One region of the Pseudoalteromonas sp. UBA6610 genome, then DNA from elsewhere that is predicted to be linked to it. Evidence: predicted binding sites of a transcription regulator. Region 1 holds the regulator's gene; each other region holds the start of a gene.

Region 1 (10,544 bases):
CAAGCTGCTAAAAGTGCTTATCGTGGCGATATTTGTTTTTAACGGTGATAAACGCGCCATATTGGTGCATTTTACTATTTTAATATTCTGCTATTTTAGAAAAATATTGGCAGGGCAAAATGAACCTCAAAAAGCACTTTTTGAATGAATTTTTATTTGTTTAATATTGATAACTTTTAGCGAAGTTGCTGATAAATCACTTAAAATTAACGGATATAGCATATAACAGGATAGACCTGATATTGCTTGGAATTTAAAAATAATAAGAGTATCTTAGCCCCATACTCCCTCTCACTTAACTTAAATTGCAGGATACCATCGCGTTATGTCAGATTTTCGTGAACAAGCATTACACTACCACTCTCACCCCGTTCCAGGCAAAATCAGCATTGAGCTAACAAAACCAGCCGAAACGGTGCAAGATTTAGCATTAGCATACAGCCCTGGTGTTGCAGAGCCTGTGCGCGAAATTGCAGCAGACCCAGCCAATGCATATAAATATACCGGTAAAGGTAATATGGTTGCGGTGATCAGTAATGGTACGGCAATTTTAGGTTTGGGTAATTTAGGGCCATTAGCCTCTAAGCCTGTTATGGAAGGTAAGGCGCTTTTATTTAAACGTTTTGCTGGCCTAGATTCTATTGATATTGAAGTTAAGCATCGCACCACCGAAGACTTTATAAATACAGTGGCTAATATTGCCGACACGTTTGGTGGTATTAACTTAGAAGATATTAAAGCGCCAGAGTGTTTTGAAATTGAAAAAGCACTTATTGAGCGTTGCAGTATTCCGGTTTTTCATGATGACCAACACGGTACCGCGATTGTAACTGCGGCAGGCATGCTTAACGCCTTAGAAGTGCAGGGCAAATCAATAGAAGATGCCATTATTGTATGTTTAGGTGCAGGCGCTGCAGCGGTTGCTTGTATGGAGCTGTTAATTAAGTGTGGTGCACTGCGCGAACATATTTATATGCTAGACCGCAAAGGGGTTATTCATACTCGCCGCGATGACTTAAACGAATACAAACAGCTTTTTGCTAACAATACCGATAAGCGTACTCTACAAGATGTAATTGCTGATGCTGATGTGTTTGTAGGTGTATCGGGTCCTAACTTACTTGCACCTGAAGATCTAAAACTAATGGCCGATAAGCCAGTGGTGTTTGCATGTTCAAACCCAGATCCTGAAATTGCACCTGAGCTTGCGCACAGTGCACGTAAAGACTTAATTATGGCAACGGGGCGTTCTGATTTCCCTAACCAAGTTAATAATGTTTTATGTTTCCCGTTTATTTTCCGTGGTGCACTTGATGTACGTGCAAGCGCAATTAACGATGAAATGAAAATAGCCGCTGTTGAAGCTATTCGTAGTATTGCTAAAGAGCCAGTGCCTGAGCAAGTATTAAAAGCGGCGGGTGTAGAAAAGCTCGAATTTGGTGCTGATTACATTATTCCTAAACCGATGGACCCGCGTTTATTACCACGTATAGCCAAGGCGGTTGCTATTGCTGCTGTTGAATCGGGCGTGGCACAAATTGACTTACCGGAAAATTATATGGCGTAATCTATAGCGCTTAAACAAAAAACCTCAGCATGCTGAGGTTTTTTGTTTAAAAAGACGTTTTATTCTTCGTCTAAAATAGGCACTTCTAAACCCATTTCTTGCATTATTTTTTTAACTTCTTCAGGTACTTTTTCTGCGTTATCTTTACGTAGGTCATCATCATTAGGTAATGGCTGGCCTGTAAAGGCATGCAAAAACGCTTCGCATAGTAACTCGCTGTTTGTTGCATGACGCAGGTTGTTTATTTGACGACGTGTACGCTCATCAGTTAATACTTTTAATACATTTAGCGGGATCGAAACGGTGATCTTTTTAACTTGCTCTGATTTTTTCCCGTGTTCTGCGTATGGGTGAATATACTCACCATTCCATTTAGCCATAAGATGTATCGTTGCCTCAGATTATTAATTTCTCACACGGCGTAAAAAGCGTGTAAATATGCGTGAAATTCTATCGTTTTAAAAAAGATAGTCAAATAATAGATAGCAATCTATCTTAATAAGCTGGCTGTAATAGTAAATACAGCTTTCTTGAAGTTTTACGCGTCTGTTATTTTTAGCCATCTAGAGCTTTAAATGCTTTGACTTATTATAATGGATAACTTACTCTTTTAGACGTCTAAACATCCAAATTAATCAGGTGACGAATATGAGCGAAAAAAACAAAGCAACCATTGCTGTACGAAATGGGGTTGATGCCGATAAACATCATGGCGCCGTTGTACCGCCAATTTATTTATCGACGACTTATTCGTTTGCCGATTTTGATACTAAGCGCGCATACGACTATGGACGCAGTGGTAATCCTAATCGCGATATTTTAGCTGACACTCTAGCAGAACTTGAAGGTGGCGCACGCGGAATTATTACTGCTACGGGCATGTCAGCAGTGCACTTAGCCACACAGTTATTAAATAACGATGATACATTGGTTATTCCTCACGATTGTTATGGCGGCAGCTACCGTTTATTTACGTCGTTAGAAAAGCGCGGCTTGCTTAAACTTAAAGTACTTGATTTAACTAAACCAGAAAGCCTAGAACAAATTTTAACCATTAAACCTAAATTAATTTGGATAGAAACACCAAGTAACCCTGTGCTGCGCCTAACGGATATTAAAGCCGTGACGGATATAGCAAAACAGTGCGGTGCATTAGTGGCCGCCGATAACACCTTTTTATCACCGGCATTACAAAACCCAATTAAGTTTGGCGTAGATATTGTTGTGCACTCAACCACTAAATATATAAACGGCCATTCTGATGTTGTAGGCGGTGCAGTTGTTGCTGCAACACAAGAGCTTGGTGATGAGCTTGCTTGGTGGGCCAATAACATTGGTATTACCGGCGCACCATTTGATAGCTATTTAACGTTACGTGGTTTACGTACTTTAAATGTGCGTTTAAAACAGCACCAAGAAAATGCCCTGGCAATTGCTAAATACCTAGAAAGCTCTGAGTATGTTAGCCAAGTTTACTACCCAGGCCTTGAATCGCATCCTCAACATGCGCTTGCTAAAGCCCAACAGCTTGGGTTTGGTGGTATGGTTAGTTTTGATATTAAAGGCGATGTGAATGATGCTGCGGCGTTTTTAACAAGCCTTAAAGAATTTAGCTTAGCAGAATCGCTAGGTGGAGTTGAGAGTTTAATTTGTCATCCTGCGACCATGACTCACGCAGGTATGGAAGCTCAAGCACGTTTAGAGGCGGGTGTGGGCGATACGCTAATTCGTATTTCGGTCGGTATTGAAGATATAGAAGACCTACTGGCTGATTTTGAACGTGTATTTAACTTAGTTAAACCTGGTCAAAATAAAAATGTAGGGCGTGTTGGTAAAGCTGCAGGCAATGCCAATGGTGATGTAAAGCAGCAGGCTGCTCATCCAGCTTTGTGGTGATTGAGTATGGTAAAAAGTGTACATAAATTTGGCGGCTCGAGCTTAAGCTCGGGCGAGCGCTATCAAAGTGTGGCAAAAATAATTATTGGCCACACACAGCCTGGCGATTGCGTGGTTGTATCTGCTGCGGGTAAAACCACCGATACATTGGTTTCGCTGTGGCAAAGTTATCAACAACAAGATAAGCAAGCCGTTGCTGATATTTTGCTGCAATTGAGTAATCACCAAACGGCATTAATTGAAGAGTTATTAAAAGCCGATGCTAAACACACTGCTTTAGCTGTGCTAGCGCAAGAGCTAAGTGATGTAGCAGAGCAAGCCAGCAAGCAGCAGTTGCAAGAGGCGGCCTTACTGGCGCATGGTGAGCTGTGGTCTGCGCGATTATTGGCAGCCTATTTAACGCAATTAAACATTCAAGCGTGTGCTCATGATGCTAGAGCGCTGTTTAGTGTAACAAGCGGGGAGCTTTTGCATGCGCAAAATAAACAGCAATGCAGCCAAGTCATTGATGCAAATAAGATTCACGTAGTAACAGGGTTTATCGCAGCAAGTGCTGATGGTAAAACAGTTACGCTTGGGCGCAATGGCAGTGATTACAGCGCCACCTTATTAGCCAATTATTGCGACGCTCAAAATGTATGTATTTGGACTGATACGCCAGGGGTCTTTAGTGCTGACCCACGTAAAGTTGAAAAGGCGATTAAGTACAACAAGGTGTGCCGTGAACAAGCTAACTTATTAGCTCGATTGGGTAACCCTGTGTTACATGCTAAAACGCTTTCGCCTTTAAAAAACAGTAATATTAAACTGGCTGTACGTAGTAGTTTTGATGTGCAAACTGCTCCTACCGATATTGTAAAACAAGGCAAAGCTAAGCAAAAACGTTTTATTACTACATTACAAAACGTTGATTTACTGCTCGTTGAAGGCCTTAACGCGGGAGAAGTGGCGCATGTTAGCCAGCTTATTCAGCACAGCCTTCATCATTTTATACACAACGGCGATACATACTTAGTTGTGCCCGCGGGTGCAACGCATCAAGTAGTGAGTTATTTCGCTGGGCGAGCAAATATAAGCGAGTCTAATTTAAATGGCTGCGCGGTGGTTGCGCCTACGCAAAATGTTTATACGCTAAGTACATTAGCGGCTGAGGTTTTAAATCAGCAAAGTATTCACCCTCGTTTTATTCATCAAGATACAGGCTATACATTGCTGTTAACGGATCAGTTAATAGAAAGCGATGTACTTAGTTTATTGCACGAAAAATTAATTAATAAAGGCCAAGAAGTTGCTCTGGTTGTGGCTGGCTTAGGTAATGTAGGCGATGAATTTTTAAGCCAGCTAGATGCTCAATTTAAGCGTTTGTCGGGCGATTATAGTATTAAGCTAGTTGGCTTAATTCGCTCGCAACATATGCTATTTAATGCCTCGGGTATTACTCTCGGACAGTGGAAAAAACAATGGCAGCATAATGCCGTTGCTTATGAGCAAGCGGATTTATTAAGTGCATTAAACGAACTTGATTACGAGCACAAAGTTGTTGTTGATATAACGGCAAGCGAGCAATTTAGCCAATTATACACCGACTTTGTAGAGCGAGACTGCCATTTAATAAGTGCTAACAAGTACGCGGGCACTGCTGCATCTAGTTGGTATAACGCGCTGCGCCAAAGTATTAACGAGCGTAATTTGCATTGGCGCTACAACACCAGTGTAGGGGCAGGGTTGCCGATTAACTTTGCGTTGGCCGATTTACAAAATAGTGGCGATAAAATCACCCGTATTGAAGGTGTTTTCTCGGGCACACTCTCGTGGCTATGCAGTAAGTACGATGGCAGTGTGGCATTTTCTGACCTTGTTCTTGAAGCGCAAAAAATGGGCTTTACAGAGCCTGATCCTCGCGAGGATTTATCGGGCCGGGATATGCAACGTAAATTGCTGATACTTGCGCGCGAGCTTGGCATTAAATTAGATTTAGATGATATAAGCTTACAAGCATTAATGCCTGATGAGTTAGCCCAAGGTTCATGGGATGACTTTTTAGCGGATAAAGATAAGCTAAATGCGTTTATTAAACACCATGCCGATGCAGCAAATGCGCAAGATGCTGTACTTAGGTATACCGGTTTATTGGCATTAGAGCAGGGTAAAGTATCGGCGAAGGTAGGTATAACTTACGCGCCTAAAGGGGACGCCTTAGCTAACTTAACACCTGGCGATAATATCTTTGTTATTAATAGCCAGTGGTACAACGAAAACGCCTTAGTAATACAAGGCCCAGGGGCGGGCAAAGAAGTGACCGCCGCGGGCGTGCACTCTGATTTATATTGGTTAGTTAAAAACCTAAAATAGCGCAGGCAAATATTAATAGTAAAACGGCAGCTTGTGTAAGCTGCCGTTTTTGTTTTTAGAATAACTCTTCTTCTGTTTTTGTATCTTCTTCAAAAATATCAGTTGGCTGAGACAGCACATATTTTGTAGGCGCAGTGCCTTTTTCAAAATACTCAAAGCGACTGGTGTAGTCGTTTTTATGACTTAACAAACCTGTTTTTAAATCGATACGAATTGAAACTAGTCCTTCAGGAGGCTCTATTGGCGCCTCTGGTGTGCCCTCAAGCGCCACTTTCATAAAATCAACCCAAGCAGGCTGTGCCGTTTTGGCGCCCGATTCAGCACCAGAGATTTGACTGCTATCTAGGTTGTTATTATAGGTTGAGCGTCCTAACGAGTTACCTGGGTTGTCAAAACCAACCCATACAGACGTTACTACATTGCGGTTAAAGCCGCTAAACCAAGTATCAACAGAGTCATTGGTTGTGCCTGTTTTACCCGATAGATCGCGTCTATCTAATGCTTGCGCACGCCAACCTGTCCCGCTCCAGCCTGTTTTATGGGTCCAGCTACCGCCACCCCATACTGCGCTGTGCATTGCTTCAGCAATTAAAAAAGCATTTTGCTTTGAAATAACACGTGGTGCACAACGTGGTTGCGTGGCTGTATCATCTGTTATGTCGGTATCTAGGTTATTGTTGGCAAAGCTATCCACTGCTTTAGAGACGGGTAATAGCTCGTCTTCATCGCAAGCAAGAGCCGGGTTTGCTTTAAATAGTACATTGCCATAGGCATCTTGAATTTCAGATATAAAGTAAGGTTCAATTAAGTGACCGCCATTAGCAAATGCGCTCATGCCGCGAGCAAGCTCTAATGGCGTGATTGATGCACTGCCTAATGCTAACGATTCACTGCGGTTAATATCAGCATCTTTAAAACCAAACTTAAGCAAGTGATCGGCGGTGCGTTGTAACCCTACACCGCGAAGTAAGCGCACAGAAATAACGTTTTTAGATTGTGCAAGTGCACGGCGAATACGTATAGGGCCATTATAAACGGCTGGGCTGTTTTTTGGTCGCCACGCTACACCTAAACTTTTATCCCACTGGTTTATTGGCGCGTCGTTTAAAATAGAGGCCAATGTATAGCCATTTTCGAGCGCAGCAGAATATATAAAGGGTTTAATATTAGAGCCAACTTGGCGTTTAGCTTGTACCGCTCGGTTGTATTGGCTTTGCTCAAAACTGTAACCACCTACTATAGCTTTAATACGACCATCTTGTGGGTCGAGTGAAACAAGTGCACTGGCAGCTTCTGGTATTTGGCTTAGTAGGTAACTGTTGTCGTTATTTTTACGCAGCCATATTTGCATGCCAGGGGTAAGAATGTCAGTAGCGGCTTTAGGGGCAAAACTTTGGCGGTAGCGAGTAATGTATTTGCGCGCCCATTTTAAATTATCCCAATCAAGTGTGGTGCGCTGGCCATTTTTTAAAATAACGTCAGCGGTTTTCTCTGCCACATTTAACACCACGCCAGCATGCAAATCAGCTATTTCTTTAACAGGTTTTAGCTTTTCTATAATTTGCTGCTCACTTAAGGCAGGCTGTGTTTCTGGATCCCACAACACGTCTACAGGCCCACGAAAGCCATGACGCATATCATAGTTATGTAAATTATTAACTAAAGCTGTTTGCGCCGCCTTTTGAACTTTAGACTCCACAGAGGTAAATATTTTAAAGCCAGAGTTATATGCTTTTTCTACACCGTAGCGCTCAACCATCTCAGCACGAACCATCTCAGAGATATAAGGGGCGTAAAGATCTATCTCAGCACCGTGAAAATAAGCAGTGATAGGCTGGTTAGCCGCATCGTTGTATTGCTGTTGCGTAATATAGTTTTCAGTAAGCAAGCGACCAAGCACTACATTACGACGTGCTTTAGCCCTAATTGGGTTACGAATTGGGTTAAGCGCCGAAGGGGCTTTAGGTAAACCGGCAATCATTGCCATTTGTGCAAGAGTGAGGTCTTTTAGCTCTTTACCATAGTAAACTTGAGCAGCAGCACCAATACCAAATGCACGATTACCTAGTTCTATTTTATTAAGATACAGCTCAAGAATTTCGTCTTTTGTTAATACACTTTCAATATGTAGAGCTATAAAAATCTCTTTAACTTTACGAATATACGCTTTTTCTCGTGTTAAAAAGAAGTTACGAGCAAGCTGCATAGTAATGGTGCTCGCGCCTTGTTTTTTCTCACCTGTTGAAATTAACACAATAGCAGAGCGGACAATACCAATAGGGTCTATACCAATATGGTCATAAAAACGGTTATCTTCTGTGGCTAAGAAGGCATTAATTAAAGGTTGAGGTATTTCGTCTATAGTAACAGGGATGCGGCGTTTTTCACCAAATTGATTAATTAAGAGTCCATCTTTGGTAAAGACTTGCATAGGGGTTTGTAATTGCACGTCTTTTAAAACTTGCACACTGGGGATATCAGGTTTAACGTAATAATAAAGGCTGATTAAAGTGATCAGACCAATTAACGTGCAAATGATAAAAAATTGTAATGTTCTTTTTAATAAAATCACTTATATTTCCCTAAATGGACTCCCAATTGCGAGTTTAGACTGCTAGTATATATTGATTAAAAAATGAATAATATTTTTTACTATAAAAATTATAACTTGTTTATTATTAAAACAAAGGTCAAGTTGCAAACATGCTAAGTCAACTATTTCAAAAGCCATCACCAGCGATGGTCGGAATTGATATCGGATCGCACTCTATCAAAGCAGTGCTTTTAAGTGAAATTGAAACGGGATTTCGACTAGAAGCACTTGCAATTGAACCTATGCCAAAAGGTGCAATGAGCGAGCGCTCTATTCAGGATATCGAAGCAATTGGTAACATAATTACAAAATTAAAAAGAAAACTACCAAAATCGTTAAAATCAGCGGCAGTGGCTGTATCAGGACAAACCGTTATCACTAAAGTTATTTTTATGGATGTTTCATTAAGTGACGCTGAATTAGAGTCGCAAATTGAAATAGAAGCTGACAGCTTAATACCTTACCCCCTTGATGAAGTGAGTTTAGATTTTGAAAAGCTCTCTACCAACGAAGCCGACCCGAGTAAAATGAATGTGTTGTTATCTGCTGCGCGTACAGAAAGTGTTGAGGCCCGTGTGGGCGCACTTGAAGGTGCAAACTTAACCGCTAAAGTGGTTGATGTTGAAAGCTATGCGTTAAGTAGAGCGATGGAGGTGTATTATCAGCAACTGCCAAGTGATGCCTTTAATAAGTGTGTTGCCGTGGTAGATATTGGCGCTGTTTTAATGCTGGTGAGTGTCGTTCAAGCGGGTGAAACAATTTATACCCGCGACCAAGTATTTGGTGGCGACCAATATACTAATAGTATTGTATCTTATTATAATAAAAGTTTTGATGAGGCCGAAATAGGCAAAACAACGGGTGATTTACCTGCTAATTATACTTTTGAAGTGCTGGCACCGTTTCAGACATCACTATTGCAACAAGTGCGCCGTGCGGTACAAATGTTTTTAACAACCACAGGTAAAGATCAAGTAGATTATATAGTGCTAACCGGCGGTACATCAATGATAGACGGTTTAGATAGGTTGTTAATTGAAGAGCTCGGTATTCATGCTGTGGTGGCTGAACCGTTCGCTAATATGGAAATTTCGCCAAAAGTAGACAGAAATGTAATGCAAAGAAATAGAACGCAGTTTGCAATTGCTACTGGTTTGGCATTGAGGAGCTTTTCATCATGCCACATATAAATCTATTGCCGTGGCGAGAGCTACAACGAGAAGAATCAAAAAAGAAATTTATAACTATATTAATAGCAGTAGTACTAGGTAGTTTTGCAAGTATGTACTTACTTAGCTCTTTTTACGCGGGTTTAAAAGATGGGCAGAACTTAAAAAATAATTATTTAAGCTCAGAAATCAGTACTCTTGATAAAAAAATTAGTGAGATTAGAGATCTCGATAAGCGAAAAGAGAATTTACAACAACGAATGCGGTTGATTGAAGAGCTACAAAGCAGCCGTAATTTAGGTACTCAAATTATGGATGAAGTAGCTAAAATTGTTCCTCAAGGCGTGTATTTAACTAAGCTTGAGCGGCGTGGTACACAAATACATGTGTTAGGGCGCAGTGAATCAAACAATCGTTTATCTACTATGCTACGTCAGGTACAAGGCTCTTATCTATTAGAAAGGCCAATCATGCAGGGCATTGTGGCAGGCGCTCAAACATCACGGTTACTCAGTGATTTTAATATGGAGTTTTATGTAAAGCCATTTGATAAAATTGGTGAGGTAAGTGATGAACCTTGATTTAAAAGCCTTAAATGAAATAGATTGGAATGAAATTGAGCTCGACAACATTGGTGAATGGCCGGTTGCGGTAAAAGCAATTTGTTGCTTATTTGTCGCCGGTTTAGTGTTGTTTTTTAGTTACAGCTTATTGGTATCTGATGAAATAGACAGCTATCACAGCGCGGTAGCAAAAGAAGTCGAGCTGCGTACTACCTACAGAACTAAATATGCTGTAGCCAGTAAGCTTGATATATATCGCCAGCAAATGGTTGAGATGGAAGATAAGTTTTCACAACTACTAAAGCGATTACCTACCTCAAATGAAACCCCTGGCCTGTTAGACGATTTATCTTATGTAGGTACTACTAGCGGTTTAACATTTTTGAAAATTGGCTGGTTACCTG
Region 2 (10,544 bases), on a different contig from region 1:
GTAAAGATACATCGAGTAATTTGCATGGGTAGCTCTCTCCTGCAAATTCTAATTGAGCCGCGGTTGAAAAAAGAATACGCGAGAACTGACGTCGATTTTCCATAAAACGAGTTGCCTTTATTGTAATATTTAAATCAAGCATAGCGGGAAATAGCCCATAGCGATAAAAAATGGCATAAAAAAACCCCGCATAAATGCAGGGTTTGTTATATCAGTTAACAATTAACCAATTTTTTTATACTTAATACGCTTAGGTTGTGCAGCTTCTGCGCCTAAGGTCTTTTTAAGCCACTCTTCGTATTCAGTGTAGTTACCATCAAAGAAGTTAATTTGGCCTTCGTCGCGGTAATCTAAAATGTGTGTTGCAATACGGTCAAGGAACCAACGGTCATGCGATATACACATTACACAGCCTGGGAACTCTAAAATAGCGTTCTCAAGGGCGCGTAGTGTTTCAACATCAAGGTCATTGGTTGGCTCATCCAGTAGTACTACGTTACCACCCGCTTTTAAAAGCTTAGCAAGGTGTAAACGGTTACGCTCACCACCTGATAAGTCTTTCACAAACTTTTGCTGATCGTTACCTTTAAAGTTAAAGCGGCTAACGTACGCACGGCTTGGGAACTCAAAGTTACCAATTTTTAGCACGTCTTGTCCGTCAGATATTTCTTGGAATACGGTTTTGCTTTCGTCCATATTGCCACGGAACTGATCAACCGTTGCAAGCTCTACAGTTTCACCTACGCTAATGCTGCCGCTATCTGGTTGCTCTTCGCCGCTTAGCATTTTAAATAGGGTTGATTTACCCGCGCCATTGGCACCAATAATGCCCACAATCGCGCCTTTTGGCATACTAAAGCTTAAATCGTCGATTAATACGCGATCGCCAAAACTCTTACGTAAGTTATTAACTTCAAGCACTTGGTCGCCTAAACGCGGGCCAGGTGGAATAAATAGCTCGTTAGTTTCGTTACGCTTTTGGTAATCAGATTGCTGTAGCTCGCTAAACTGCGCCATACGCGCTTTAGACTTAGCTTGGCGACCTTTAGGGTTTGAACGTACCCACTCAAGTTCTTGAGCAATTGATTTTTGACGTGCTTTTTCAGATTTTTGCTCTTGTTGTAAGCGCGCATCTTTTTGCTCAAGCCAAGAAGAGTAGTTACCTTCCCACGGAATACCTTCACCACGGTCAAGCTCTAGTATCCAGCCAGCTACATTATCAAGGAAGTAACGGTCATGCGTTACCGCCACAACAGTGCCTTCGTAATCATGTAAGAAGCGCTCAAGCCAAGCAACCGACTCAGCATCTAAGTGGTTAGTAGGCTCATCGAGAATAAGCATATCTGGCTTTTCGAGTAATAAACGACAAATAGCAACACGGCGGCGCTCACCACCTGAAAGGTGCTCAATTTTAGCATCCCACTCAGGTAAACGAAGTGCATCAGCAGCGCGTTCTAAAACGTTATCGATGTTGTGGCCATCGTGCGCTTGAATGATTGCTTCAAGCTCGCCTTGCTCTTTTGCTAGGGCGTCAAAGTCAGCGTCTTCCATTGCGTACTCGTTGTACACTTCGTCAAGGCGGTTAAGGGCATGCTTTACTTCGCCAACAGCTTCTTCAACTATTTCGCGTACTGTTTTGCTTTCATCCAGCACAGGCTCTTGCGGTAAGTAACCAATTTTAGTACCAGGTTGAGGGCGGGCTTCACCTTCAAAGTCTTGATCAACACCGGCCATAATGCGAAGTAATGTAGATTTACCAGCACCATTTAAACCTAGCACACCAATTTTAGCGCCTGGGAAAAAGTGCAACGAAATATCTTTTAAAATTGTGCGCTTAGGTGGCACAACTTTAGATACTCGACTCATCGAGAATATAAACTTATCAGGTAAAACCATGGAGGAAAGCCTTCAAATAATAATAAAAATTTCAATGTTGTATTGTAGTGGCTCACGGGTGAAACAGTCAACGAATGGCGTATAGAACAATACGCTAATCTAAACGGTACTTTATTTTCTTGCCCATTTAAAACACCACTATGACAGGATTTCTATTGTGTAAAATTCTGTAATCTATTGTTTTATATTGTTCAAACACATTTTATTTTTAACAAAAGTGGTACAGTATATTTACAAACTGTAAAGTATAAGCAAATTATACAGACAGACCACTCTTAGTCGTTGTAAAACATCGCATAATTAAATATTACAAAGGTTTAAAGGAATGAACATGAAAACAGTTACAAAGTTAGGGGCATTACTTTTAGGTTTATACTCATTTTCGAGCCAAGCAGACATACTCCAGGTAAATGGTTATTACCAAGGAGTAGGGATAGGGTCTACGCAAATTGATGTATACGAGAGTGATAGCATACGATTTACAACACTATACGGCCAGTTTGGCTATCAGTTTTCGCGATACTTTGCGATAGAAGGTCGTGTAGGTTTTGGTTTAAATGACGAATCAACGCCGCTAAATGGGCTTGTTTATACTCAAAACCCGCTAGATGGTTCGTTAACCTCAGAATCTATTAAGAGCGAAATTGACTCAAGCCTTGATTTGCAAACAAGTATATTTGTGAAAGCTAATTATCCCATTTCAATTCGGGCAGATGTGTTTTTATTTGGTGGCTATGGTAGAAATAAATTAAGTTACAATGAAGGTGAAATAAGAAACCTTGCAGAATCAATAACTGGCTCAGATACAAATTCTACGTTAATCACTGAGCAAAATTATGACGAAGGCGGTGTAACGTACGGTACTGGGATTGACTATAGGTTAACTCAACGCTGGCAAGTAAGCGCTGAATACCAATATTTTGATACAGACGAAGGTGATATTTACGCTCTTAATTTATCTGTAAATTATCGTTTTTAATTGAAATAACGCTACTGGTTTTAGTAGCGCGACCTCAATACAGTTAAACAAAATATTTCAATATAAATGCATTCCTCCTGATCTATAACTTTTTGTAAATCTGATAAAATCATGAATAAATTTCATTTAGACATCTATACATCTAGAGGTTGATATTTTTAGCGTACTGTTCATAATGAGAGCGTATAAATTCTCGGTTTTTATGAGTAGGAGTAAAAAAATATGCCAATTACAGTGAAAGACGAGCTACCGGCTATTGCCCGTTTACGTGAAGAAAACGTGTTTGTAATGCCAAAAAGTCGCGCAAAAACGCAAGAAATTCGTCCTATGCGTTTGGCTATTTTAAATTTAATGCCTAATAAAGTAGAAACCGAAGTGCAGTTTATTCGTTTGCTTGCCAATTCTCCTTTGCAAGTAAATGTAGAGCTATTACGCCTAGATACGCATCGCAGTAGTAGCAACTCAGAAGAGCACCTAGATACCTTTTACCGTTATTTTTCAGAAGTGAAAGACAATAACTACGATGCGTTAATTGTTACCGGTGCACCACTCGCACACCTCGAATACGACGATGTTGCGTACTGGGATGAGCTAAAAGTGATTATTGATTGGGCAGAGCAGCACGTTACCTCTACGCTGTTTTCGTGCTGGGCGGCACATGCGGCGCTGTATCATCGTTACAATTTAAAACGCGATTTAAAAGAAGATAAACTTTGTGGTGTGTTTACTCACCAGTGTTACTTTGATCATGGGGCACTTACTCGTGGCTTCGACGACAACTTTTTAGTGCCGCACTCACGTTATGGCCACATAGATATAAATAAAATAAATGCCTGCGACGATATAGTGGTATTGGCAGGCTCTGAAAAAGTAGGCGCTTACTTAATGAAAAATAAGTCGGGCAGCCAAGTGTTTATAACCGGCCACCCAGAATACGATGCCGACACATTAAAAGCAGAGTACGAGCGCGATTTACAAAAAAGCCCTGATGCGCCAAAACCCGAAAACTATTTTCCAGATAACGATGCAAGCAAAAAGCCGTCAAAAACGTGGCAAAGCCATGCCTTTTTGCTGTTTTCGAACTGGTTAAATTACTACGTGTACCAAACGACCCCTTATGATATTAATTTAGTTAGCCAAGATGTGAGGACTAACAACTATGCCGAATAACGTGCAAAACAATAATAAACACAGCGAATTAAGCGCTGCATTAAAAGAGCGTATTTTAATTTTAGATGGCGCCATGGGCACCATGATCCAAACTCACAAGCTTGAAGAAGAAGACTACCGAGGCGAGCGCTTTAAAGACTGGCACGTACTAATTAAAGGCAATAACGATTTATTAAGCCTTACAAAACCTGAGCTAATTGCCGATATACACCGCAGCTTTTTAGCCGCCGGTGCAGACATTATTGAAACCAATACCTTTAACTCAACCACCATTTCGATGGAAGATTACGACATGGCAAGCATAAGCCGTGAGGTAAACTTAGAGTCGGCAAAACTCGCACGCGCAATATGTGACGAGTTCACCGCTAAAAACCCAGAAAAACCACGCTACGTAGCCGGTGTGTTAGGGCCAACCTCTAAAACCTGCTCAATTTCGCCAGATGTAAACGACCCAGGCTATCGTAATATTACCTTTGATAAGCTGGTTACTGCGTATGTTGAGTCTACCCTTGCATTAATGGAAGGCGGCGCTGATTTAATACTTATCGAAACCATTTTCGACACGCTAAATGCAAAAGCTGCCTCATTCGCAGTAGAAGAGGCGTTTGAGCAAGCAGGGCGCACATTACCTGTAATGATCTCGGGCACAATTACCGATGCCTCTGGGCGTACGCTTTCGGGGCAAACCACCGAAGCATTTTATAACTCTATTCGCCATATTAAGCCGCTTTCTATAGGCCTTAACTGCGCCCTAGGGCCAGATTTACTTCGCCAATACGTAGAAGAGCTTTCGCGCGTATGCGAAACATTTACCTCAGTACACCCAAATGCAGGTTTACCAAATGAGTTTGGTGAGTACGACCTAGAAGCAGAGGACATGGCGAAAGAGATTATAGACTGGGGCAAATCGGGCTTTATAAATATTGTTGGTGGCTGCTGTGGCACAACGCCTGCGCATATTCGTGCGTTTGCCAAAGGGCTTGAAGGCGTTAAACCTCGCGCGTTGCCAGAGCTTGATGTTCGTATGCGTTTATCAGGCCTTGAAGCCTGTAACTTAAACTAGGAGCCAACATGACCCAGCAAATTGCAGTATTTACCAATGTTGGCGAGCGTACCAACGTAACCGGCTCTGCCATGTTTAAACGCTTAATCATGGAAGAAGATTACGAAACCGCCCTGAATGTGGCTCGCGAGCAAGTAGAAAACGGCGCCCAAGTTATTGATATAAACATGGACGAAGCCATGTTGGACTCAAAAGCGGCCATGGTTAAGTTTTTAAACTTAATTGCCTCAGAGCCCGATATTTCTAAAGTGCCCATTATGGTCGACTCCTCTAAATGGGAAGTAATAGAAGCAGGCCTTAAATGTATTCAAGGCAAGGCTATTGTTAACTCAATATCGCTTAAAGAAGGGGAGGAGCCGTTTAAACGCCAAGCTAAAATTATTAAACGCTTTGGCGCAGCTGCTGTTGTTATGGCGTTTGACACCGACGGCCAAGCCGACACCGCAGACCGCAAATACGAAATATGTGAACGCAGCTACAAAATATTAGTCGAAGAGATTGGTTTTCCGCCGGAAGATATAATATTCGACCCCAATATATTTGCCGTAGCCACCGGTATAGAAGAGCACGACAACTACGCCGTAGAATTTATTGAAGGTACACGCCGAATTAAACAAAACTTACCACACTGTAAAGTGTCGGGCGGGGTGTCTAATGTCTCGTTTTCGTTTAGGGGTAATAACCCCGTACGTGAAGCGATTCACTCGGTGTTTTTATACCACGCGATAAAAGCGGGTATGGATATGGGTATTGTAAACGCAGGCCAGCTTGCAGTTTACGACGATATCCCCGAGGAACTTCGCAAAGCCGTAGAAGATGTAATTCTTAACACTGACCCCGGTGCAGGTGAGCGCTTAGTAGAAATAGCCCCTAAGTTTTCGGGTATGGCACAAGCCGAACGCGTAGAAGATTTAGAGTGGCGTACATGGCCTGTTGAAAAACGCCTAGAGCACGCCCTTGTAAAAGGCATAACCACCTTTATAGATGAAGACACGGAAGAGTGCCGCGCAGCTGCCGATAAACCTATTCACGTAATTGAAGGGCCATTAATGGATGGCATGAACGTGGTAGGGGATTTATTTGGTGCAGGTAAAATGTTTTTACCACAAGTTGTTAAATCGGCCCGCGTAATGAAACGAGCAGTGGCCTACCTAGACCCATTCATAGAAGCCGAAAAAGAAGAAGGCGCCACTAACGGTAAAGTAGTTATGGCCACCGTAAAAGGCGACGTGCACGACATAGGTAAAAACATTGTAGGCGTAGTACTGCAATGTAATAACTACGAAGTAATCGACTTAGGCGTAATGGTACCTGCTGAAAAAATACTACAAACCGCGATTGACGAAAAAGCCGACATAATCGGCCTTTCGGGTTTAATTACCCCATCGCTTGATGAAATGGTACACGTAGCCAAAGAAATGACCCGCCGAGGCTTTGAGCTCCCACTTATGATTGGCGGCGCAACGACCTCTAAAGCGCATACTGCCGTTAAAATTGAACCGCAGTACGACAAAGGCGTAGTGTACGTAAATAACGCCAGCCGTGCAGTGGGCGTGGTATCAAGCTTATTATCTAAAGAGCTAAAACCGGCCTTTTTAGAAAAAACTAAAGCCGAGTACGAAAAAGTACGCGAGCAACAAGCGCGCAAAAAGCCACGTTCAAAACCGGTTACCATACAGCGTGCCCGCGATAACGCAGCCAAGCTTGATTGGGATAATTACACGCCACCGGTGCCTAAAAAGCTGGGCGTGACCGAATTTAAAAATGTATCAATTGCGACTTTACGTAAATACATAGATTGGACCCCGTACTTTATGACGTGGTCAATCGCTGGTAAATACCCGCGCATAATGGATGACGAAGTAGTGGGCGAGCAAGCACGCAGCTTATTTAAAGACGCTAACGACATGCTCGACGACCTTGAAAAGTCAGGTGCTTTGCAACCTTTAGGTGTAATTGGTTTATTCCCTGCAAACCGCGTGGGTGATGACATAGAAATTTACACCGACGAAACCCGCAAAGAGCTGTTAACTACCTCATGCCATTTACGCCAGCAAACCGAAAAAACCGACTTTGCTAACTATTGTTTGGCTGACTACATTGCGCCAAAAGGCACACCTGATTACTTTGGTGCGTTTGCCGTAACGGGTGGTTTAGAAGAAGACGACCTAGCCGACGCGTTCGATGCCAAGCAAGACGACTACAATAAAATAATGGTAAAAGCGGTTGCCGACAGGCTCGCAGAAGCGTTTGCAGAATACTTGCACGAACAAGTGCGTAAAGAGTATTGGGGTTACGCAGCCGATGAAAACTTAAGTAACGATGAGCTAATTCGCGAAAACTACCAAGGTATTCGCCCAGCGCCAGGTTACCCAGCGTGCCCAGAGCACACTGAGAAAAAGAAAATTTGGCAGTTACTCGATACCGAAAAACGCATTGGCATGCAGCTCACCAGCTCATACGCCATGTGGCCAGGCGCTGCGGTTTCGGGCTGGTATTTCTCACACCCAGAGGCAAAATACTACGCCGTAGCATCTATTCAAAAGGATCAGGTAGAAGATTACGCCAAGCGAACTAATATGACGCTCGCAGAGGCTGAAAGGTGGCTGTCGCCTAATTTGGGGTATGAGCCGGAATCATAGCGAAGCGGTCAGTTTTAGCTGTCAGCTATCAGTAAAAGAAAAACGAGCCAAATTGGCTCGTTTTTGTTTTTATTAAGAAAACTTATTTCTAAAGTATTATAAATAGTTAATATATCCATTATTTAAACATAAATTATAAGGAAGTATTTTGAGCTCTATTAAAGAATTTTTATTTGAAGAACAAAATAAGCAGGCTGAAAAGTGGGTACGTGAAAGGCTCAGCGATCAAGATTTAACAGTAGAATCGGATGAATGGCAAAGTTTAATCATTGAGTATTCTGCTTATCAGGACCATTTAAATGATGAATATGAGTGGGTTTCAGAAATAAAATGGTTAAAGGAAAATGGCTCAGTTGATATTTATCAAAACTTTATGACAGAGTTAAGCAATGTAAAGGAGCTTGCAAAAACTCACTCTCCCAACCAATTCCTCTAGATGAAAACTTAATAATTAAAATGTGTTATTCATACTCGGTAACACTTCTTGAAGCTTTTTTAGGGGACACAATAAAAAGCTTAATATCTGAAAACAATGTCTATCTAAATAATGCGATAGAGCGTTTGGAGCAAATAAGGAATACGAAATATTCATTGTTTGATTTATCTAAATCAGGAATAGATTTAAGTGGGTTGGCAATTAAGTCCGTTAGTGAAGTATTATTTCACAAAATTGATAAAGTCATGGAAATGTACGAAAAAGTACTTGGTTGTAAAATAAATATAGACACGACAAAAGTAAAATCAATTATCGACATAAGACATGATATTGTCCATAGAAATGGGTATACCAAGGACAACGAAGTAATAGTTATACTACCAGATGACTTATATCAGGCAATTACTGAAATAAATCATTTAGCTAATCAATTGCAAAAAATAATTGAGGCAAAAGAAGTATCAAACTAATACGGACTGCTTCGATAAAAAAACTGAGATAAAGGACTATTCATGAAGTATCTAAATTACATATTGCTTTGCCTATCCCTATTTTTCACATCAAACACATTTGCGCTTGAGCAGAAATATCACGAGAGTGTTTTACCTGTTATTGCTGCTTTTAAAGCGGAGGATAAAGCTGCGATTGCTGCGCATATTCGCTACCCTCTAAAAAGGCAATATCCATTGCCTGACATTAAAAATGAAGCTGAGTTTGTTAACCGCTTTGATAAAGTGTTTGACGAGGAGCTTGTTACTATTATTGGCAGCTCTAATATTAATACCGATTGGGATAAAGTTGGTTGGCGCGGCATTATGCTAAATAACGGCGTGATGTGGCTAGATACCGACGGTAAAATTATCGGTATAAATAGCCACACAGCCAAAGAGCAGGCATTTGCTAAACGCTTAATTGAACAAGACAAGCAATCACTCCATTCAAGTATTAATACGTTTGAAGAGCCAGTGCTGGATTGGAAAACGGCTAGCTACCATATTCGCGTTGATGATTTAGGTGATAGAAATTACCGTTATGCAGTGTGGAGTAGTGATAAAAGGCCAAAGGATAAGCCTGATATGGTTTTATTTAACGGTGATATTACCTTTGAGGGTAGCGGCGGGAATCACCACTATACGTTTATAAACGGACGCTATAGTTACATATTACACGTTACTATTATTGGCTGCGATACATCGCCACCTGGTTGGCTTGAAGTATATAAAAATGATGAGCAGTTATTAAATGAGTCAGTTATAAGTACTAAGTAAAATCAGTAAACCCTTCTTATCTCTATCTAATAAAGCTGCCACTTAATAACAGCTATAGGTTGGCGGTTCGCCGATAAAAATTTCAATAAACCAATCCTAAGTGGTAGGCTAAAAAAGTAGCAAGTATTCAAACCGTTCTCGCGCAACAAGGCATTCCTTTAAAGCGCTTTGCCAAGGAGTTAAATATGATCACGCTTACCGTTAATGGTAATAAACATGAGTTTACAGGCGATCCGTCAACGCCGGTGCTTTGGTATCTTCGAGATGAATTAAATTTAACCGGGCCTAAATTTGGCTGTGGTATGGCGCAGTGTGGTGCGTGCACCATACACATTGATGGCGTAGCGCAGCGCTCGTGCATATTACCGGTATCGGCTGTGGCTGGGCGTGCTATTACCTCTATTGAAGGGTTAAGCGAGCAAGGCGACCACCCCGTGCAAAAAGCCTGGGTTGAGCATAAAGTGCCGCAATGTGGGTTTTGTCAGTGCGGACAAATAATGCAAGCGGCAAGCTTATTAGCCGCTAACCCAAACCCCACTGATGATGAAATAGTGAGTAATATGTCGGGCAATATTTGTCGTTGTGGCACGTATCCGCGTATTCATAAAGCAATTAAGTCGGCGGCTAAAACCATTGCGGGCGTTGAATATTTTGACCCAAATGAACAAGGGGAAGAGGTATGAAAAACGACAATACGTACTTTGACCTAAACCGTCGCCAATTTTTAAAAACCAGCGCAATAGGCGCATTAGTATTAGGCACTTATTTTGTAGGCAGTGCACCAAAAGCGTTTGCAGGCGTGTTAGAACAACCGTCTGAGCAAGCAAAACGTGCCAACTTATTTATAGCGCTGCGCCCCGATGGCATGGTTGAAATAACCTGCCACCGCTCTGAAATGGGCCAACAAATTCGTACCGCCATTGCCCAAATTGTGGCAGACGAAATGGAAGCCGCGTGGGATAAAGTGGTTGTTATTCAAGGTAAGGGCGACCCTAAATATGGGGATCAAAATACCGATGGTTCGCGCAGTATTCGCTACAACATGCAACGCCTGCGCGAAATGGGCGCAAGTGTACGTTATATGATGCAG
Region 3 (10,544 bases), on a different contig from region 1:
CCAATAACAATACCGGTGGCGTGGTCAAACATTATCCCTTTACCAACCTGACACGCAGGGTGAATATCAACCCCAAACACTTCTGAGGTTCGGCTTTGAATAAAACGAGCAAGCTCTTTACGGTTTTGCTGCCACAAGCAGTTAGCTAAACGATGCGCTTGAATAGCATGAAACCCTTTTAAGTTTAAAATAACCGTAAGGTAGGTTTCGGCTGCCGGGTCTCTGTCTTTAACGGCTTTAATATCTTCGGCCACATAGGTAAGCATACGGTCGCACTTTACAAACGCTTGGTCAAACAACTCACGTATTGTAAAAGCCGATACAACAGCATCTGCCAACTTATTAGCAACAATAAAGCTTAACGCCGAACCTAAACACTCATGATTTAAAATGCATGAATACACATGACTTGCTAAAAGTGGTTCGCGAGTTACAACTTCATTCGCTTCACTACGAAGCTGTTGCCAAATTTCATGACGCATAATACTACACTGCCTTAAATTGATATAAAAAGAGCCTTTTCCTAAGTTTAACGGATTTAAAGCCTAAGGTGTTAACGCCTTAGTTATTTGTTCTGGTTATTAGGTATAACTAAGAGTAAAAAAATTATATGAGTGCTAAATCACTCACACACAAAGCATCTTTTCCTTTATCCTTTGCTTTATAAAGTAAATCGTCTGCTTCTTTGATTAAATACGCACAGGTAAAGTCACTACTGGGTGTAATAGTAGTGAGGCCTACACTCACTGTAAGGGTTCTGCTTGGTAATGAATGTTTATTTTCAATGTTTAACTGTTTTAATTTTTCTAAAATATCGTTCAATACTAACAAGGCCTGATCTGAGTTCGTATTTCCATACACTAAAACAAATTCTTCACCACCAAAACGGGCACATAAATCACCTGGGCGTTTAGTAAATTCATTAAGTACTTTTGCCACCCTTTTTAAGCATGTATCGCCTTGTTGGTGGCCGTAAGTATCATTGAGTAATTTAAAATCATCTATATCAATAATAGCCAACGAAAGCGGCATACCTAAACGCTGACAACGATTCCATTCTTGCTCTAAAAAGGTATCAAAAAAGCCTCGGTTAGCAATATCAGTTAAGCCATCAATAGCGGCAAGTTTTTGTACTTGTTCTTCAGCCAGTTTACGCTCGGTAATATTTTGATGACTAATAGCGTAATACGCTTTATCTGTATGGCTAAACGACACTACTCGCATCATAAACCAACGTTTCTCATCTTCACTATGGCATGGATATTCTAAATAGAAGTCGTCATTAGCCCCCGAAATAACTGATTTAATGCCGTTAAATGCCTTTAAACCAAAGCTATCTCCTTTTTGCGCAGCTTTTTCACACTCTGCTAAGTAATTTTGCTGCTCCCACATATCACAGCAGGCACAGTCGTTTTGCTCACCAAAGTTTTGCCAGCTTCGGTTTATATAAACTATGTCGCCGTTAGAATTAATAACCACTACTTGGTCGGGCGTGGTATCTAGTACCAACTTAAAAAACGCTTTATCGTCAATCACGAGCTTTCCATTTTAGCTTTGTTGTTAATTAGTATAATCAATAACAATTTTTTAACACAATATTGTTACTTTACTTCACGCTAGTTGCATAATTTATTAATGTGAAGTAATACTCCGTATGACAGCTAAGTAGTCTATAAAAAATATAAAAATTTTACTTTTACATTAAAAATCAGATACTAAAGCAGCATGACAGGGTTACTGTCATATGCCAAACTAGCTACTGGCATACTACTGACGGCGTAAAAAATAAAAACAAACGCTAAATTAGCATCATCAACTCAACAAGGATAACGATGATGAAAAACGATATATTGAATACAAAAAAGCTTGGTTATAAATTTTACTTTCAAGATGGCGACAATCAAATAGCCTGTTTTGGAAGCTACTTTACGGGTAAAGAAGAAGTCTTTGTAAACGATGACCTATTCAGTAAAAAACGAACTATCTACTGTGCAAGCACGCACTCTTTTGCTTTTGAGGGCTCACAGTACCAAGTAAAATTTGACATGCTTAATATACTTACGGGGCGTCTGGAGTGCACTCTTTATAAAAATAGCAGTGTGATAGCCAAACAAGTTCAAAGTAGTCTTTCAGACGATCCTAAAAAGGCAGCATTTTTTCTTGCTGGCTGTACATTAGGTGGGGCGGTGTTTGGCTATACAACGGCAACAATTGTTGAACTATTTGTAGGGAAGCTTTAACGTGCAATTAAATCCTACAACAGTTAAATCGCTTAGAAGTAAGTTAGATTGGACGCAGCAACAGCTCGCAGATGCCTGCGATGTAAGTTTGCGGACCATTCAACGGGTAGAAAAAGAAGGCACCGCTTCTAAAGAAACCACTATGGCGCTTTGCGCGGTACTTGAAGTACGCCAAGGCGAGCTAATTAAACTTGATGAGCCTATAAATAATGACGTTAAAAGTACGCCAACTAAAAGCTTTTTAGCGGGAGTGGTTATTAGCTCCTTAATAAGCTTTGCTCTAGGCGCAGGCTCAGTGCTTTTAGCGACTAACTAATATTACGTTTTAATAGCACTAATTAAATAAAAATGCCCCAGGCTATAAGCACTGGGGCATTTTTTATATGTTAGAAAAAGAGATTAATTACTGAAACACTTTTTCAACAGCCATTACTTCAATGTTGTTAGCTGGAATAGCTAATTTATAATCGGCAATGACTTTATCCTCAGCAACAAGCGCTGCTGGTTTTTCTGTGTTGTAAACCATTGGCGATGTTTGCTCTGACACTAAACGTTTTTTCATGTCTTCGCCGTCACCCGTAATAAACACGTACTGTACGTTATCTGTTTGTAGATTATCTTTAATCACGCGATTAACATCAGCAAGCGTTAGCTTTTCAAGTTTACTTGTCACGTATTTTACAAACGACTCTGTGTTATAAAATTCGCTATCAAGTGCATAACCTAATTGGCGGTTTTGACTTGCGACAAGCTGCGGTACGTAGTTAATTAAAAAGTTACGTGTTGCTTCAAAGTCTTTTTCGGTTAAGCCAGTTTTAATAAGCTTATCCAGCTCAAACAACGCGGTACGTGTTGCAAAGTGTGCATCGTTATTAGAGCGCAGCGGGCGTAACCAAATTTGGAATATTTGCTCAGAGCGTCCTAAGTTTGCATCAGGCTTAGTTTGAAACATGCCACGTGGGAAGTACTCAATGTAGGCGTAATCGCCGTAGTTCATACCACGTGTTTGACGAATTCGCTCATACAGATATGAGTTAGAACTACGGTGCTCACCAAAGTACGAACGCACCAGCCAAAGGGCTGTCCAATCTTCACTACTACGAATAGTATCAATTGGGAAACCAAACGATACCGCAGTAGATTGCGCCGACTTTTCTACAATCGTTGCATGGTGACCTTTAAGCTCTGGCGCATCAGGAATACTTAAACGGCTTTGCTCGCCTTTAGGTAAGGTTGCTAAGTCGCTCATGATTTCTGCTTTAAGCGCTTTTGGCACAGCGCCAATTAAACCCAGTGTTAGTTTAGATTGGGTAAGCTCTGTGTTGTAAAATGCTTTTACATCATCAAGCGTTAATGCTTCTAAATCCGAAATATCCCCGTAATTGTAGCTTTCGTATGGGTGATCTTTGTAAAGTGCGCTGTAAAGCACTTCTTTACCTAGCTCTTCATCGTTAGAGGCTTTTAAGCCCGACTTAATACCGTCGATCATTTCTTTTTTAAGGCGCTTAAAGTCATCATCTCTAAAACCTGGGTTAAGTAATTGATCGCTTACAAGCGCATACCATGTAGCAGCGTTATCTTTATGAATACGCCCTTGGAATGACAGCATTTCTTTATCTATTTGATAACCAAAGCTGCCAGCAAGCGGATAAAGCGCTTTTTGTATGTCTTTGTAACTCGTACTTTGCGAGCCACCTTGAGCAAGCATAGCGGCTGTGAGCGCAGCAACCCCTTTTTTACCTTGCGGGTCTGCAGCAGCCCCTGTATTGAATAGAAAGTTTACATCGATCAGCGGCGAGCTATTCGTTTTATCAAGCACTTTAAATACTGGTGCCTCTGGCGCTTTATCACGCTTAGCTACTAATGCGTTTAAGCTTGTTTCTTGTTCAAACCCTGGCGCTTTATCAAGTGCCGACATAGTTACGGTAGTACGCGCGTCATCTACAAAATACTTATTAGCCACGGCTTTAATATCTTGTGCTGTGATGTTGTCGGCCGATTTATAAAGCTGGTTAATAACCTCTGGGTCGCGCTCAAAATGCATATAACTTGCAAGGGTTGATGCAATCGCTTGCGATGAGTCTAAGCCGTTAATAAAGCTGTATTTAAGGTTAGACTTTAAATCACTTAGTTTTTGCTCATCAACAAGTTCGGTACGTGCTTTTGCGTAAGTGCGGTTAATAGCATCGCGTGCTTTTGCTAAATCATCTTCGTTTTCTACTTTTACAAACACATGCAGTAAGCCAGGATCTTTTGTCTCTGGATTGTAGGTAAACATTTGACTCGCTATTTGTTTATCAACAACTAGCTCTTGGTATAAATCGGAGTTATTAGAAAAATAAAGCTGTGAGATTAAATCAAGTGCGGCTCTGTCCTTTTTAGCAGGCTCCCATGCAGCCCCTTTGTAAGATACAAGCAACCAATGACCAGGCAAACCTTCGTTTTTCTCATGTACATATTTAGGTGCTTGCTGCTTTGGCTCAGCTTTAATATCGGCAACGTAATCGCCTTTTTCCCAACCACCCCAATGCTTTTTAACCATAGCCATTGTGGCTTTAGGGTCAACATCACCCACAATTACAAGCGATACATATTCAGGCTTATAAAACTTATCAAAAAATTCTTTACCGTACGCCATTTGATCTGGCATGGCTTCTATATCTTCAAAAAAGCCCATGGTGGTATGTTTATAAGTGTGCGTATCAAACGCTTCTTCGCGTACTGCGCTCAATAACTTACGAATTGGGCTGGCGTTATTTTTTAAATACTCCCCTTTAACCGTTAGCGCTTCGGTTCTAAATTGCTCTTCGGTGTAGGTTAAGTTTTGAAAAATATCGGCTTCAATTTCAAGTACTTTATCAAGATGCTGCTTTGAAAAGTTTAAATGGTAGTTTGTGTAATCGTTAGTGGTGTAAGCACGGTTATCGACCCCTGCATTTTTAAATATGGCAGTGTATTCCTCTTGCGGAAATTTTTTAGAGCCTTTAAACATCATGTGCTCAAAAAAGTGAGCAAAACCGGTTTTACCTGCTTTTACTTCATTACGTGAGCCAACCGATACCGGAATTTGCAGCGAGACGACATCGGGGTAATCGGTTTTAACAACCATTACACGTAAGCCGTTATCAAGCTCTTCGATTAAGTACTCTTGCGAAAATACACGTTCGTCAGCTTTTGTTGTTTGCTGTTGTTGTGCCGTTTGGGTGTTTTCGCTTTGCTGTGTTGCGCAGCCTGTTAGTGCCAGCGATACCGCTAAGCTTGTTGCTAGTAATTTAAATTTCATTGTTGTCCCTTTTTAAATTGAGCAAATTTGTTATTAGGTTTAATGCTAACTCGCTTAGATTATGCCCCAAAGCCACTAAATATAAGACCCCATCGGCTATTTATAATGTAAACAACTGTGTCAATTCCCTATTTTAAAAACATTTAAGTATGAAAAAAACTCAAGTTGATTGAAAAACTTTCATTAAATAAATCTATCTAGACGTCTAAATGGCTGTTATATTGAATTACATACATTGGACTAAGCTGGAATGAGGATTATGGCTTTATCACTACAAGAAAAAATAGAAGACACCAATCAAGGTGTTTATCTTATTGGTACTACCCCGCCTAAAATTGGTACTGATAAAGCGCAGCTAAAAATCATTGCAGAAAAACTACTTGCTCGCTTACACGAAATTGAATACGACGGCGTGATAATTTACGACATTCAAGATGAAAGTAGCCGTACAGATAAAGCACGCCCATTTCCGTTTAAACAAACTGTAGACCCACGTGAATACAGCCACTTACTACGTAATTTATCTGCTCCAGATGTCATTACTTACAAAAGTGTGGCACAACGTGGTGTAGAGGAGTTTAAAGGCTGGTTGGATGAAACTAAAAACGACTACGATTTAAAAAATGTCGTTTTAGTGGGTAGCCCCTCATCGGTAGGTGATATAAAACTAAGCTTGCCCGATGCCTATAAAACATTGGCAGAGCAAAGTGATGACTTCTTTTTAGGGGGCGTTACCATTGCTGAGCGACATTCAAGTAAGCGAAATGAACACGAGCGCCTTATAGAAAAAACAGCACAAGGTTGTCAGTTTTTTATATCGCAAGCCGTTTACGACGCGCAAGCAACTATAGAGCTAATAACAAGTTACGCGCGTACCTGTAAAGCACAAGGTATTACACCAAAACGGATTATTTTAACGTTTACGCCATGCGGTGGCGATAAAACCTTAGAGTTTATGCAATGGTTGGGGATCTCAGTGCCAGAGGCCACTAAATGGCGCATGCTTGATGCAGACAATACCTTAAGTGAATCTGTACGTATTTGCCGAGAAAATCTCGACCTAATACTCAAAAGTTGTGCGCACCTAGATGTGCCACTGGGCTTAAATATTGAAAGCTTAACAAACCGTAAAGAAGAAATTGACGCATCAATAAACTTATACCGTTTATTAAAAGCCATTATGGAATTAAACCTAGCCGAAAAACAAATCGCTTAAAGCCTAATTACCCCCGTTTATAGCAAGCCTAATGGCTTGCTTTTTTGTTGCTATGTTTAAGTGTATTACTTTTATTATTATGCTTTTTAGCCAATTTGTACGCTTGTTTATTTTTATACATTTGGTGATCGGCCAAATTTAATAACGTATCAAAAGGTTGCTTTTGTTTATTAGTAAAACTTTCGCCTATGCTAAGTGTCAGCGCGCACACGTTGTTTTCTAATAGTGCGTTTTTATACTCAATTTTTATTTTATCAATAATATGGCTAAGCTTACTTCTATCACTAATTTGCATTACTGCTACAAATTCATCGCCGCCTAAACGCCCTACTATATCAGCCTCTCTTAAATGTGTTTTTAAGGTATTTGCTAAGAGGATTAACGCTTGATCGCCTATTTCATGGCCATAAGTGTCGTTTAGTTTTTTAAAGTCGTTTATATCAATAAACAAGCAACACACATCAAAACCTAAACGCAGCGCTAAATTAAGTTTGTGTTGGGCAAGTAAGCTAAGTGCACGGCGATTATAAATATTGGTAAGCGGATCAAGCATGGCTATTTCGCGCATTTGCTCAAAGCTATAAATAAGGGCTAAATCGTCTTCAATTAAATCACGAAGCTGCTCTATTAGCTCAAAATATTCATCGGTATAACTGGTTTTTTTTGAATCTTTTAAACACAAGGTGCCAAATACTTCACCTTCAGGCCAGTGAATTGGCAAGCCAAGGTAGGATTCAACGCCATCTTCAATAACCTCGGGCATGGTATTCCACTGCGTATCGCTGCGGGTATCGCTAACATACAAAGTGTTGTTGTTTTCGGCTACATATTTACAAAATAAGGGAGTTTCGGGAGGGAGTATAGGGTTGGTTTCAAAGTGTGAGCCACCTTCATTAGCTCTAATAACTACACGATAACCTTTACTAGTAGCCTGAACTATATAACCAGAGGGGGCCGAAAAAAGCCCCGTAATAAGATCAATGGTTTTTTGCCATTTATGTAATGATATTTGGCCATCGACACCAGAAAACGCCCATTGATCTGTTTCAAACATAACTATACCTCAGCTATTTAATGGCCTTAGTATAGCCAAATAAATATGTTTAAGGCTACTTTCTGCGGCGTTTACTTGGTGCTCTTTGCCCGGTAATGCGCTTTTTATCGCGATCTTTACGCGCTTTGTTGGTGTTTTTACGGTTATCTTTAGGGGGCTTGTTTAAATCAGGCTCGTAACCTTCTAGCCATTGTGGTGCTAAGCGGGTATCCAGTAGCACTTCAATTTCTTCCAGTAACCACTGCTCGTCAATACTTACCAGCGACATGGCAAGGCCTTGCTCGCCAGCGCGCCCCGTACGGCCAATTCGGTGTACGTAATCTTCTGCTATGTAAGGTAGCTCAAAGTTTATTACGTATTTAAGCGCCGGAATATCTAAACCGCGGGCAGCTACATCGGTGGCAACTAAAACCCGCGTTGTGCCTTCTTTAAAGTTTTGTAATGCACGGTCGCGTGCACCTTGTGATTTATCGCCATGGATAGACTCAGTTTTTAAGCCATCTTTACACATTTCTTTGGCAAGTTTATCGGCCATTTGTTTAGTGCGGGTGAATATAAGCACTTGGCGCCAGTTTTTCATGCCAATCATGTGCGATACAAGCTCACGCTTTCGCTCTTCATCAACTGCGTAAATAACTTGTTCAACCTCTACAGCAGCAGAGTTGCGTTTATCAACTTCAATTAGCTCGGGGTTTTTAAGTAGTTTTTTACTCAGCTCAAACACGCTGTCATCGAATGTGGCTGAGAACAATAAGGTTTGGCGATCGCCTGGAATGTGGCGCAAAATACGTTTTATTTCATCAATAAAGCCCATATCCAGCATACGGTCGGCTTCATCAAATACTAACGAATCAACACTTGAAAGCACCACACTGCCTTTAACAATATGATCAAGTAAACGCCCAGGCGTTGCGACTATCACTTGCGCCGTTTTAAGCGCTTTAATTTGCGGGCCAATACTTGCACCGCCATACGCTAAAGCGCCTTGAATATTTGTGCTTTGGGCGTATTTTTCAAAGCTTGCAAACACTTGCTGAGCAAGCTCACGCGTGGGCGTTAAAATAACCACTCGGGCTATGCCTGGCTCATCTTTTTTTGGTGTATTTAAAAGCTTATGTAGTAGTGGTAATACAAAGGCGGCTGTTTTACCTGTGCCTGTTTGCGCGCTGCCCATTACATCGCTGCCCGCTAATATGTGCGGAATAGTTTTAACCTGAATTGCGGTAGGCGTGGTGTAATTATTTTGCTCAATTGCGGTTAGTAATAACGAATCGAGTTTAAGAGATGAGAACGATGTGGCAGACATAGGCTTAGCTTTAAAATAACAAAGAGCGCTATTGTACGCATATTACGGTACTGCGTAAATTAACCAGCTCAGAAAAGTATTCAGCCTAGCTGCATTCGCTAACCAATAAAAAAGGCGCTAAATAACAATGTATTTAGCGCCCTTTTTATACCAATCCGCTTAATTAAGTGGTCTATTTTGAGGACAGAAAAACGTGTTGATAGCTAGGCAAAAAATTCGCTATTTAGTTGTTCTAAATGAGAATTTTTTAATGCAGATAGCAACACTTTTAGCCCCTAAAAATGATTAAGTATTATTGCGAATTGGTATTATAATTTAATGACGTTAAACCGGTTTTAAGGTGGCTTTGCGCTCATTATAAAATGCGATTAAGTCATCGACCGTTGCTTGGCAGTATTCACGAATACCCGACACCACCATGTGCTTTTCACCAAAACCCACTTTTTCGCCGTTTTCTAGTAAATTAAAGCGCAAGGTAATTTTGCCGCGCTTACCCGTGTACTCAAAACTTGGCTCAGCAAACTCAAGCGTTGGCGTTTGAATATTAATGTTATCAAGGTTAATGATCATCGACTCGTAAATAACCATAGGGCGCGCTGGGTTAATCATTACATTTTGCTTACCCATTAGCGGAATAATTACGTGCGGAAATGCAGCACCAGAAAACTCAACATAATTTTTTATTAAGCTATTAGTAAGTGTTGGGCATTTGCTGGTTTTACCTTCGCGTTTTACCTTTAAAATTACTTTGTCGCCGTTGGTTACATCAAACTCATCATCCCCTTCTGGGAAGTTAAGTTTGGTGTTTTCGTCAACCATACCGGCAAAGGTAAATTCCATTCGCTCACTTATACCGTAGCGGTCTAACACTAAAGAAAAAAGTAAGTCTCCTGGCGCGCAAAACTTTTTGGCATCTTTGTCATGAAGTGGGTTGTAATCATCGGCAACGCACTTTGCGAAACGACACCCTTGCTCACGAGAGATAGAAACATAATCAGCATGCTGCTGAAAGTAAGGACTTAACATAGATTGTTCACTGCTTAAACTGCTTATAACCTGCCCATACTACCAGAAAAAATTTAAAGAGAGGTCGAATCACTTACAAATTCATACAATTAACTTAAGAGTAAATGTTGCACACACCTGTTTTAGTTAGTAATTTAGGTACCAAACTAAATAAGGGACTAATTATTATGTTACGTGTTTTTGCAGTAATAAGCGTACTCACTACTTTGGCTGGATGTTCTAGCGTGACTTTTCATACCGATATAGATAACGATGTTTTATCTGAGGAAATTAGTACGTACGTTAAAAAACGAGATTTACAACAGTTTTATAGCGATCAAGAAGCACACGAAAGTGGCGCCACACTTTTAGGCCGAATTGAAGGCGAAAGCTGCAATGGCGACGGTAGAGGCGACAATAATATAAGCTACAATCGCTTA

Evidence for each region. The regulator MetJ, encoded in region 1, represses methionine synthesis genes. The targets are predictions, from matches to a motif close to TAGACGTCTAGACGTCTA.
Region 2: a site for MetJ is predicted at 3,003-3,020, ahead of metA (homoserine O-acetyltransferase MetA). Genes of this name have one in related genera too.
Region 3: a site for MetJ is predicted at 5,722-5,739, ahead of B4F91_RS08285 (methylenetetrahydrofolate reductase). Genes of this name have one in related genera too.

Annotation. Positions count from the first base shown of each region.
Region 1 is NZ_DJHW01000143.1:3,102-13,645, reverse strand. Features, by position in the region: gene B4F91_RS19390 (malic enzyme-like NAD(P)-binding protein) at 326-1,567, shown strand; gene metJ (met regulon transcriptional regulator MetJ) at 1,627-1,947, opposite strand; gene metB (cystathionine gamma-synthase) at 2,216-3,463, shown strand; gene metL (bifunctional aspartate kinase/homoserine dehydrogenase II) at 3,470-5,815, shown strand; gene B4F91_RS19370 (penicillin-binding protein 1A) at 5,871-8,387, opposite strand; gene B4F91_RS19365 (pilus assembly protein PilM) at 8,519-9,598, shown strand; gene B4F91_RS19360 (PilN domain-containing protein) at 9,586-10,158, shown strand; gene B4F91_RS19355 (type 4a pilus biogenesis protein PilO) at 10,148-10,544, shown strand, end outside.
Region 2 is NZ_DJHW01000030.1:86,615-97,158, reverse strand. Features, by position in the region: gene B4F91_RS04730 (PilZ domain-containing protein) at 1-103, opposite strand, end outside; gene ettA (energy-dependent translational throttle protein EttA) at 223-1,896, opposite strand; gene B4F91_RS04720 (porin family protein) at 2,228-2,875, shown strand; gene metA (homoserine O-acetyltransferase MetA) at 3,098-4,045, shown strand; gene B4F91_RS04710 (homocysteine S-methyltransferase family protein) at 4,035-5,108, shown strand; gene metH (methionine synthase) at 5,117-7,750, shown strand; gene B4F91_RS04700 (hypothetical protein) at 7,899-8,186, shown strand; gene B4F91_RS04695 (hypothetical protein) at 8,207-8,656, shown strand; gene B4F91_RS04690 (hypothetical protein) at 8,699-9,454, shown strand; gene B4F91_RS04685 ((2Fe-2S)-binding protein) at 9,640-10,137, shown strand; gene B4F91_RS04680 (xanthine dehydrogenase family protein molybdopterin-binding subunit) at 10,134-10,544, shown strand, end outside.
Region 3 is NZ_DJHW01000063.1:2,511-13,054, forward strand. Features, by position in the region: gene cysE (serine O-acetyltransferase) at 1-482, opposite strand, end outside; gene B4F91_RS08265 (sensor domain-containing diguanylate cyclase) at 607-1,536, opposite strand; gene B4F91_RS08270 (hypothetical protein) at 1,833-2,240, shown strand; gene B4F91_RS08275 (helix-turn-helix transcriptional regulator) at 2,242-2,556, shown strand; gene B4F91_RS08280 (M16 family metallopeptidase) at 2,644-5,523, opposite strand; gene B4F91_RS08285 (methylenetetrahydrofolate reductase) at 5,783-6,739, shown strand; gene B4F91_RS08290 (sensor domain-containing diguanylate cyclase) at 6,768-7,793, opposite strand; gene B4F91_RS08295 (DEAD/DEAH box helicase) at 7,849-9,099, opposite strand; gene B4F91_RS08300 (DUF3581 domain-containing protein) at 9,424-10,125, opposite strand; gene B4F91_RS08305 (hypothetical protein) at 10,293-10,544, shown strand, end outside.